Regions from separate parts of the Agarivorans sp. Z349TD_8 genome, predicted to be linked through region 2. Evidence: predicted binding sites of a transcription regulator. Region 2 holds the regulator's gene; each other region holds the start of a gene.
What was found. Region 2 encodes MetJ, which represses methionine synthesis genes. Its sites were predicted from a motif close to TAGACGTCTAGACGTCTA; they were not measured.

Region 1 (3,283 bases), 1.5 Mb from region 2:
GGCTTGCTTCATCAAACTATCGGCGTGTCGCGGCTCAGCTCAAACCAGAGCGCGACTTTAAGCCCCCCTGAGTATCCAGGGTAACGTTAAGGCACTGCAAAATAGGCCAATGCCATAGGCACTGTGAGTGACGATACTTAACCCCCTCGCCAACCGAGGCGCCGCTGTTTTACTTGCCGCAAACCCAAAACCAAGACAAGGTTGGATGATACAAAAAGGAAATACCAAGGTCACAATCCCGGTGATCAACGCAGGCAGCAGTGTTGGACTTGCCAGCCATACCTCTTCGAATAAAAACACATGAGCCATCGCAAAAACAATCCCAATTGCATAATGTAAGGCCCAACCGAGAAGTCTTTCGCCCTTGACCGGCGGTGTAGACACAATCGTTCGATGCAGTAGCTGCCCCCTTGCTATGAAACATACCCATCGCGCAAGCAGCGCATAATCCAGCGCTGGGATCCCGAGTATTCTTTTTTGGAACAACGACCAACCATCCATGACCAGCGTCGCTCCAATACCAATCCAAACGGCTTGTAAACAAAGATTCGTAAGCATTAAATATTCCCCTTGTAGCTCTTAATTTGATAGATTCACAAACAGGGTACAACTTGAAGTCGACTTTAAGTCAATAGGAGATATGATGGATATTGCAGAGGTAGCTCGTCGCTCTGGTTTAAAACCTTCAACCTTAAGATATTATGAAAAAATCGGGCTGATCCACTCCCCCAGTCGAAAAGGGCTACGCCGACAATATTTTCCAAGTGTATTGAATAAATTAAATATTATTTCTTTGGGCCGCATGGCAGGGCTATCGCTCATTGAAATTTCAATGATGTTCGATGCAAACGATGAATTGTCTATCGATAGAACATTGTTAATCCAAAAAACGACTGAGATTGATGCGCAAATTAAACAGCTACAAGCAATACGCAATAGCCTTTTTCATGTTGCAACTTGCCCACAAACTTCGCATTTAGAATGCCCGTCATTTCAGAAAATGATGAGCGCAGTGAAGCGTGATCTATCTTAGATTTATCGGACCAGGCACGGTGTTAACTGACCTGAACTCAGGAAAATAGGCTTTGTCAGCAACAGCCCAATTGCCTGTGATGGCAAACTAGTAAGCTATTTATATCTATTGTTGCGCCATGAGGCCATACTGAAATGGTTACGCATTCCGTTTACTGAGCTCAATGCATAGCAATTCTCCTAAGGTTGGATCCAAACTAACTGCAGGTTTAAGTGCTTCCCCAAATAGGAAATGATCATGAGTAAAGGACAAGACAGTAAAAAAGGCTCCAAGAAGAAACCGCTGTTAACCGCCAAAGAAAAGAAAGCAGTCAAAGCAGCCAAAAAATCGCCAAAGAAAGGTCTAGGACTTTAGATTCAAATTGTGACGAGTCATCGATTATTTCGATGACTTTTTGCGTTTCACAAATAACACAAAATAACCAAGTTGAATAAACGACGGCGGCCAATCCCCCCCTTGTTGCAAGTAGCCAGCCTTACCGCTTGATGGCGGTACAATCATCCCAAGTTGCCAGCGCGGCAAATAAAAAGCCGCCACAACGCGCCCCCCACTGCAAACAACAACAGAATTTCATAGCGCTTGGTTTAACCACAAAGCGCTCTTATAGCAGCAGGCTATAACTCAGAACAAATTAGATTTGTTAAAACACCCAATTAGACTTCTGGACGGCTAATTAATCATTGACTTCAAGGGCACTTATCCATAGCATCCTTCTACCATTCAGTCACACCTTAGCATGTAATTCTAAGCTCTCTTGTATAGGCCTATGTAAATGATTGAAATCAGCGATGTTAATAAGGTTTTCTATCAAGGAGAGAAAGAGATTGTTGCGCTTAATGCCATCAACCTTTCTATTCCTCAAGGAACCATTTTTGGCGTGATTGGCTCATCCGGTGCAGGTAAAAGTACCTTGATCCGTTGTGTCAATATGCTGGAAGCGCCAACTTCGGGACAAATCATTGTTGATGGGGTCGATCTCACCACTCTTTCACACCCACAACTTTGCCAAGCTAGACGCAATATAGGGATGATTTTTCAGCACTTCAACTTGCTATCTTCACGTACGGTATTCAACAATATCGCGCTGCCCTTAGAGCTAGCAAACACAGATAAAACGCAGATTGATCGTAAAGTAACAGAGCTCTTGGACTTAGTCGGCCTCACCGATAAACGAGACACCTATCCAGCCAATCTTAGTGGCGGTCAGAAGCAACGAGTCGCGATTGCGCGAGCCCTAGCCTCTGATCCGAAAGTACTGTTATGTGATGAAGCCACCAGTGCCCTTGATCCCGCAACCACTCAGTCGATTCTGGAGTTGTTACGAGAGATAAACTTGCAACTTGGCATTACCATTTTACTGATCACTCATGAAATGGATGTAGTGAAGAGTATTTGTCATCAAGTCGCGATCATCGGTGGTGGTGAACTGGTAGAGAAGGGAACCGTTGGTGAAATTTTTGCGCATCCCAAAACCCAACTGGCTCATGACTTTATACGCTCAACTTTAGACCTCTCTATCCCCGAAGATTACCGAGTACGGCTAAACACAAAAAGAGTCGTGGGAAGTCACCCCTTAGTGCGCTTAGAGTTTACGGGAGCAACGGTTGACGCACCTCTGATCAGTCAAATTGCTCGCCAATTTAATATCGATGTCAGTATTTTGAGTTCCGATCTTGATTACGCCGGAGGGGTGAAATTTGGCATGATGGTCGCCGAACTACTTGGCAATGAAGCAGACGATAGCGCAGCGATTGAGTTTCTGAAACAACATAAAGTCAAAGTGGAGGTACTTGGTTATGTCCAGTAACGGTTTTTCATTTCAACAAATCGTGGAGTGGCTAAACTTCAATGGTCAGTTACTACTCGGCGCTACGGGCGAAACCCTCTACATGGTGTCGGTCGCGGGCATTGTTGGTTTTGCACTTGGTATTCCCTTAGGTGTTATTTTACATATCACTAAAAAAGGTGGATTAGCTGCAAACAACAAACTAAACCGAATATTAGGTGCAATCGTAAATATCGGTCGTTCGGTACCGTTTTTAGTGCTCATGGTCGCAATTATTCCACTCACCAAGCTGCTAGTAGGTACCTTTATTGGCACCACCGCCGCGATTGTGCCGCTAACGATTGGTGCAATCCCATTTGTTGCACGTTTAATCGAAGGCGCACTGCTAGAGGTTCCTTCTGGTTTAGTTGAAGCAGCGCAGTCGATGGGCGCAACGCCAAGGCAAATCATCACCAAAGTTTTAC
Region 2 (3,283 bases):
CAGCACTGCGTTATTTGGAATATTTTTTCAGGGCGTTCCTTTGTAATTCTTGACTGTCCATATATTCCGTAATCGAGAATAGTTGAAGAGATTTCAGAGCTTGTTTCTGTGCTCGTGCATCCTGAGAGAAAAATCAGGGGCAGTGTAGAGTAGTATCATTCTTATTATTAAAACATAATTCCATTTTCGCTAAGAACCGTAGTTGCAAGTGAATAATAAGCAACTTGGTAGTTATGTCGAATGGATTACTGAATTGCATTGTCTAGACGACCTTGTAGCTCAGGGGTTATTACGAAGCTGTTTGCCCTGCAACAACGCCCTTTCTATCTAAGGTGATTGAGTAAAAGTAGTCGCCTCTATGTTTTTAAATTCACATAACCTTTCTTATTATAATGTTTTTATTGACATGCACTTTAAATTCAATAGGTTATGTTTTTTTTGAGAATGTTTAAGCGGAATGAATCTGTAGATATAGTTTCTTTATTTAGAGGGAGAAAACCATATTGAATTTTTGAAGGATTGTGTTGGGACGTTATATAGCAGTGTCAACAGTCGTAATTTAGAATTAAACAATTAAAAGGAATTTTTGCAATGAAAATATATTTTCAATTTGTAGTTAAGGTTATTTTAATCTGGTCGATTGCTGGGTCAAGCATTGCGGCAGTCATATTTACAGATGATTTTGATTCTGCCGCATCTCCTTTATGGGGAAATGAACAGGGTAGCTGGAATGATAAAGGTGGTGCATACCAGTCTACATCAGGGAATCAAGCATTTAGCTTGTTACCGACAGATTTAAGGGATTTTTCTGTTGAATTGGATATTAATGATGTATGGGATGGCGGTGTAGTTCTTCGTAGTTCATACAATGGGGGGCTTTTTAACGGAATAGCCTTAATCACAGGAGGTCTTGGTGGTGGAGGTACCGGGGTTTACTGGCACGAATTCGTAAATGGTGGCAATTCACCAGCTTTAAAGCATTCTGGTGCATTATTCCCATCTAAAAGTGATATTCATTTAAAAATCGATGTGTTCGGAGATACCTACTCAGCATTTGTGAATGGTACTTTGGTCACTACCTTAACCAGCAGTTTGTACAGCCAAGGACAAGTTGGCTTGTTTAATAACAGACTCGGTCAAAGTTTCGATAACATTAGTGTTTCATCTGTTCCCGAGCCATCCACGATATTTCTTGCGGCATTTGGTATTGCTGGCTTATGTATGTTTAGACGAAATAAAAAGTCATATAAAGTACAAGCAAGTGCTTAACTCTCTGCCGTGGGCGGTTGTTCCTGCAAGATAAGTGAGCTTATTCAAAAGTGTTTGTCTAGTATTTAACAAAAAAGCCGCTCAATGAGCGGCTTTGCAAAATCTTAATCTTCTTTATCCAATTCAGCTTCGGTGGCTTTTTCTAAGGCCGGGTCGGGTCTATCTTTTTGTAGATCGGCATCATCGGGCAGGGGTTGCCCAGTGTAAGCGTGTAAAAATGCTTCGCAGAGCAACTCGCTGTTGGTGGCGTGTCGTAGATTGTTAATTTGTCTACGGGTACGCTCATCGGTCAGTATTTTCAATACTTTTAAAGGTATTGATACCGTTATTTTTTTTACTTGTTCGCTTTTTTTTCCGTGTTCAGCATAAGGGCTGATCCACTCACCATTCCAATCTGTCGACATACTTGAATACACACCAAACCAAAGAAACCCTATTGTAACGGGGGAAAAGCCACTTAGCAATCCAAGAGCAAAGACATTTAGACGTCTAGAAGTGTTGACGTCTTTACGGGGAGTGGTAAAGTGGCAGCATAATTAGAGGGAGTCAGTGAACACATGTCATTAAAAGATCTTCACGCCGCCACCATTGCGGTTCGCAGTGGTATTGAGAGTGATAGCCAACACGGAGCGGTGGTTCCGCCAATTTATTTGTCGAGTAATTATAGTTTCGCCGATTTTAAGCAAAAGCGGCAGTTTGACTACAGTCGCTCTGGTAATCCAACCCGTCAAATATTAGCCGATGCGATTGCCAACCTAGAGCATGGTGCAGGGGCGGTGATCACCAATACCGGCATGTCGGCCGTTCATTTAGTGACCGCTTTGTTAGCGCCTGGCGATTTGTTGATCGCACCGCACGATTGTTATGGCGGAAGTTATCGCCTGTTTGACAGTTTGGCGAAGAAGCAGGCCTTTGAAGTCGAGTTTATCGATCAAAATGATAGCGAGAGCTTGCAAACCGCCCTCGCCAAGCAACCAAAGTTAATTTGGTTAGAAACTCCCAGCAACCCGTTATTGCGGATTGTGGATATTCAAAAAATAGCTCAACAAGCGCATGCTGTGGGGGCTTTGGTAGTTGTGGATAATACGTTTTTGTCGCCTGTATTACAGAATCCAATTTTACTGGGGGCCGATATTGTGGTGCATTCGGCGACTAAGTATATTAATGGTCACTCTGATGTGGTGGCGGGTATGGTTGTGGCAAAAACTGAGTTATTGGCAGAAAGCTTGAGCTGGTGGGCGAATTGTCTAGGTTTAACAGGCTCAGCCTTTGATTCCTATTTAACTCTGCGGGGCTTAAGAACTCTGAAAGCTCGGATGAATGTTCACCAACACAATGCTCAAACTATTGTTCAATGCCTGCAGCAGCAGCCTTTGGTGTCTGCGATTTATTATCCCGGCTTAGCAGAGCACCCCGGTCATGCGTTAGCCCAACAACAACAATCTGGCTTTGGAGCTATGTTAAGCTTTGAAGTTGCGCTAGATGAAACTCAAATGGTGAAATTTCTGAAAGGCTTACAGTTGTTTTCTTTGGCTGAGTCTTTGGGCGGGGTAGAGAGTTTAATCGCTCATCCAGCAACTATGACCCACGCGGCAATGTCGCCTGAGGCATTGGCCGAAGCGGGAATATCGGCGCAATTGTTACGGGTATCGGTTGGTTTAGAAGAAGCGGAAGATTTAGTGAATGATTTACAGCAGGCATTTGCCAATCTTTCGTTTGGCTAAAAGTTGTACAGGAGAACTTCATGTCGGTAGTTAATAGACATGTCCATAAATTTGGTGGCAGTAGCCTCGCTGACGCTAGCTGTTTCAAACGAGTGGCGGGTATTGTTGCGCAGCATTCGCAAGCGCAAGATCTCATTGTGGTATCGGCTGCGGGTAAAACCACCAATCGTTTGTTGAATATCATTGATTTGGCGAAACAAGCCGATAATGCCGCTGCGGAAGCTTTAGCCGCTTTGATTCAGTTTCAGGCGCAGCTAGTTAAGGATTTATTGAGTGAATCGAGGGCGCAA
Region 3 (3,283 bases), 1.5 Mb from region 2:
AAGGGAGAATGATGATCCCAAACAAAAAGTTATTATAGAAAATATGATGGATAGAAAAATACACGCAGGGAAACAGCCCAGCCACGTGCATCATTAGACTTATTTTCTTTTCTGGAAAATTCGCGGGAGCCCATTGAGATAACATCAGGTTAACGGTCCCTTCTTGGTTGTTGGTTAATCCTTACTGAATAACCATACTGCCTTTTAACTGTAAACTTAACTTGTCACTTTAGTCAAATTATTGATTATATTTTTTTGACATTACCCTCACCGTTCTGATGCCCGGTAATAATTTGCAGGTTTGCTGTTGTAATAATTGTAAAAATGCTTGTAAGGCTGGGGCGTTTCTCAGGCTTAATGGGTAAGCTGCGTACATTGGTCGCCATAAGGCTTGCTGCAATGGCAGGGCACATATTAACCGTTGTTTTACATAGTGATCAACTGCCCAATAAGGCATCGCGGCAATGCCCATATCAGCGGCTACCATTTGCACTAACATCGCTGGATTATCGGCGTGTTTACGGTTTTTCATCTGAAGATTCTCGGGCGTTAAAACAAAGTTGTATATGTCTAAACGTTGCGGATTTACTGGGTAACTGATTAGTGTATGTGGGCAGAGATCAGCGGCGCTAAGCTCAGTTTTACTGCTGAGTGGATGAGTTAAAGGGCAGATGATGACCATTTCATATTCGAATAGAGGTTGGTAGTGGATGTCCTCCTGCGGTGAAACTTGAGAGGTCAGCAATAAATCAGTTTCGCCTTGCTGTAATAACGGTAGCCCATCGTAGTTTAGGTCTTGGCAAAGGTTACTTACAACCTCTGGCCAAGCTTGTTTAAATTGTTGCAGGCTTGGTAATAACCATTGGAAACAAGCATGGCAATCAACGCTGATGTTGAGCCTGCTTGAATGCTGGTTGCCGCTAATTAATGTTTGTTCTAGCTGGCCTATAAGAGGTAAAACCTGTTCGGCGAGCGCCAGCACCTGCTTGCCGGGTTCGGTTAATTGTATCGCTTGTCTTTTCCTAAGCAGTAAGTGGACGCCAAGCTTTTGTTCCAAACCCTTGAGTTGATGAGAGAGAGCCGATTCACTAACAAATAGTTTGGCTGCGGCGCTTTTCATCGAAGGGCTGCTGGCAAGGGCTTGTAGGCTACGTAAGTGTTTAATTTCTAACATAAGTTCAACAGAGTACCAGTGCTATTAGCGATTAAGTCGCAAGCTTAGGAGCTTGGACTTTGCTTGTATAGTTAGCGGCGATTTTAGTTTCCTTAAATTGAATTAAATTCATTTTAAATGCTCTTGGTGTCAAATCATGGCTGTATAGGTAGTCCTAACTTCCATCTTATGCTTTCTAAATTGAATTTGATTCATTTTCGTTTGAATACTTTGCAATTGTAATTGGCGGCTTCGCTTGCCAGTATGGAGCTGTATACATCTAGACGGCTAAAAGGATTGGTTTATGACTATCACACATATTTTGGGTTACCCCCGTATTGGTAAACAGCGTCAGTTGAAGTTTGCTTTAGAGGCATATTGGCGGGGGGAATCCTCGCAACAGCAGTTACTGGAAGTGGGGCGGCAGATCCGCCAACAAAATTGGCAAGCTCAGCGAGACAGTGGTCAAGCTTGGGTGACCGTTGGTGATTTTGCTTGGTATGACCAAGTGTTGAATACTTCCTTATTGTTAGGGAATCTGCCACAGCGCCATCGCTCTGCTGAACTAAATTTAGACACGATGTTTGCTATTGCCCGTGGTCAACAAGGTTGCGGGTGCAACCATGCAGCATCGGACATGAGTAAGTGGTTTAATACCAATTATCACTATATTGTGCCGGAGTTCTCAGCCAATAGTGAGTTTAGTCTGCAATGGTCACAATTATTTGACGAAATTAAAGAAGCCTTGGCTTTAGGTCATAAAGTGAAACCTGTGTTACTAGGGCCGGTGTCCTATCTATATTTGGGGCGCAATGATGTAGCCTGCAGTGAGCCATTCGAGCGGGTCACTTTGCTACCGAAATTAATCCAGGTCTATCAGCAGATCTTGCAAGGTATCGCCGCGCTGGGGGTTGAGTGGGTGCAGCTAGACGAGCCTATCTTAGGTTTAGAATTAGAAGCGCAGTGGCAAGATGCTTTATTGCAGGCCTACAACAGCCGTTTAAGTCCCTGTAACTTATTATTAACTAGTTATTTTGACGATGTCTTAAGTAATACAGGGCTGATTAAGCAGCTGGCGGTAGATGGTTTACATCTCGACTTAAGTGCTAGCGCTGAACAGCTTGAACCAATATTGAGTGATTTTCCCGAGAACTGGGTATTGTCGGCAGGCGTGATCAATGGTCGTAATGTATGGCGAGCCAACTTACCCGTCTTAGCCGAGCGCTTGGCAGCGGCCAAGCAACAATTGGGGGAGCGTTTATGGTTGGCCAGCTCCTGTTCGCTGTTGCATAGTCCGATTGATTTGAATGCTGAAACCGAGTTAGCCGAAGCAAAGCCTCGCTTGGCCTTTGCCGAGCAAAAGTTAGAGGAATTGCAATGCTTGGCTGCCGTGATTGATGGGGATGCAGCGGCTCAGCTTAAAGCTCAGCAATATAGCGCTGCGGTGCAGGCGCAAAGCCTTGCAACTGAGGGAGAACTACAGCAGCAAATTCAGCAATTCTCCTTGTTACAGCGAGAGCGTGGGCAAAGCTTTGCCCAGCGCCAAGTTATTCAGCAGCAAAGTTTAGCCTTACCTGCGCTGCCCACGACTACTATCGGCTCATTCCCTCAGACCGCCGAAATTCGTCGCCAGCGGCGTGAGTTTAAGGCTGGTTTGCTAAGTCCAACAGACTATCAGGCGGCCATCGCCGAGCACATCCGGGAGGCGATCAAGCGTCAAGAGAGGCTTGGTTTAGATGTATTGGTACATGGCGAAGCTGAGCGCAACGATATGGTGGAATACTTTGCCGAGTTACTCGATGGCTTCTTGGTGAGTCGTTTTGCTTGGGTGCAAAGCTATGGTTCTCGTTGTGTGAAGCCGGCGATTATTGTTGACGATATTAAGCGCAGTAAACCCCTAACCGTTGCGTGGGCAAGCTATGCACAATCGCTGACGCAAAAACCGGTAAAAGGCATGTTAACGGGGCCAGTTACCATACTGACCTGGAGCTTTGCGCGTGAAGATCTGAGCAGAGCGCAAATCGCAGAACAGATTGCTGTTGCTTTAAATGAAGAAGTGGCCGACTTACAACAGGCGGGGATCCAGATCATTCAAATTGATGAGCCTGCGATCCGTGAAGGTATGCCTTT

Region 1: a site for MetJ is predicted at 1,688-1,705, ahead of metN (methionine ABC transporter ATP-binding protein MetN). Genes of this name have one in related genera too.
Region 3: a site for MetJ is predicted at 1,427-1,444, ahead of metE (5-methyltetrahydropteroyltriglutamate--homocysteine S-methyltransferase). Genes of this name have one in related genera too.

Annotation. Positions count from the first base shown of each region.
Region 1 covers NZ_CP194037.2:854,878-858,160, reverse strand. Annotated here, with positions in the region: gene ACRRS1_RS03785 (DUF2938 domain-containing protein) at 58-558, opposite strand; gene ACRRS1_RS03780 (helix-turn-helix domain-containing protein) at 641-1,033, shown strand; gene ACRRS1_RS03775 (hypothetical protein) at 1,412-1,570, opposite strand; gene metN (methionine ABC transporter ATP-binding protein MetN) at 1,806-2,840, shown strand; gene ACRRS1_RS03765 (methionine ABC transporter permease) at 2,830-3,283, shown strand, end outside.
Region 2 covers NZ_CP194037.2:4,405,595-4,408,877, reverse strand. Annotated here, with positions in the region: gene ACRRS1_RS19895 (PEP-CTERM sorting domain-containing protein) at 592-1,269, shown strand; gene metJ (met regulon transcriptional regulator MetJ) at 1,374-1,673, opposite strand; gene metB (cystathionine gamma-synthase) at 1,827-2,993, shown strand; gene metL (bifunctional aspartate kinase/homoserine dehydrogenase II) at 3,014-3,283, shown strand, end outside.
Region 3 covers NZ_CP194037.2:923,776-927,058, forward strand. Annotated here, with positions in the region: gene ACRRS1_RS04100 (GGDEF domain-containing protein) at 1-145, opposite strand, end outside; gene ACRRS1_RS04105 (LysR substrate-binding domain-containing protein) at 239-1,174, opposite strand; gene metE (5-methyltetrahydropteroyltriglutamate--homocysteine S-methyltransferase) at 1,458-3,283, shown strand, end outside.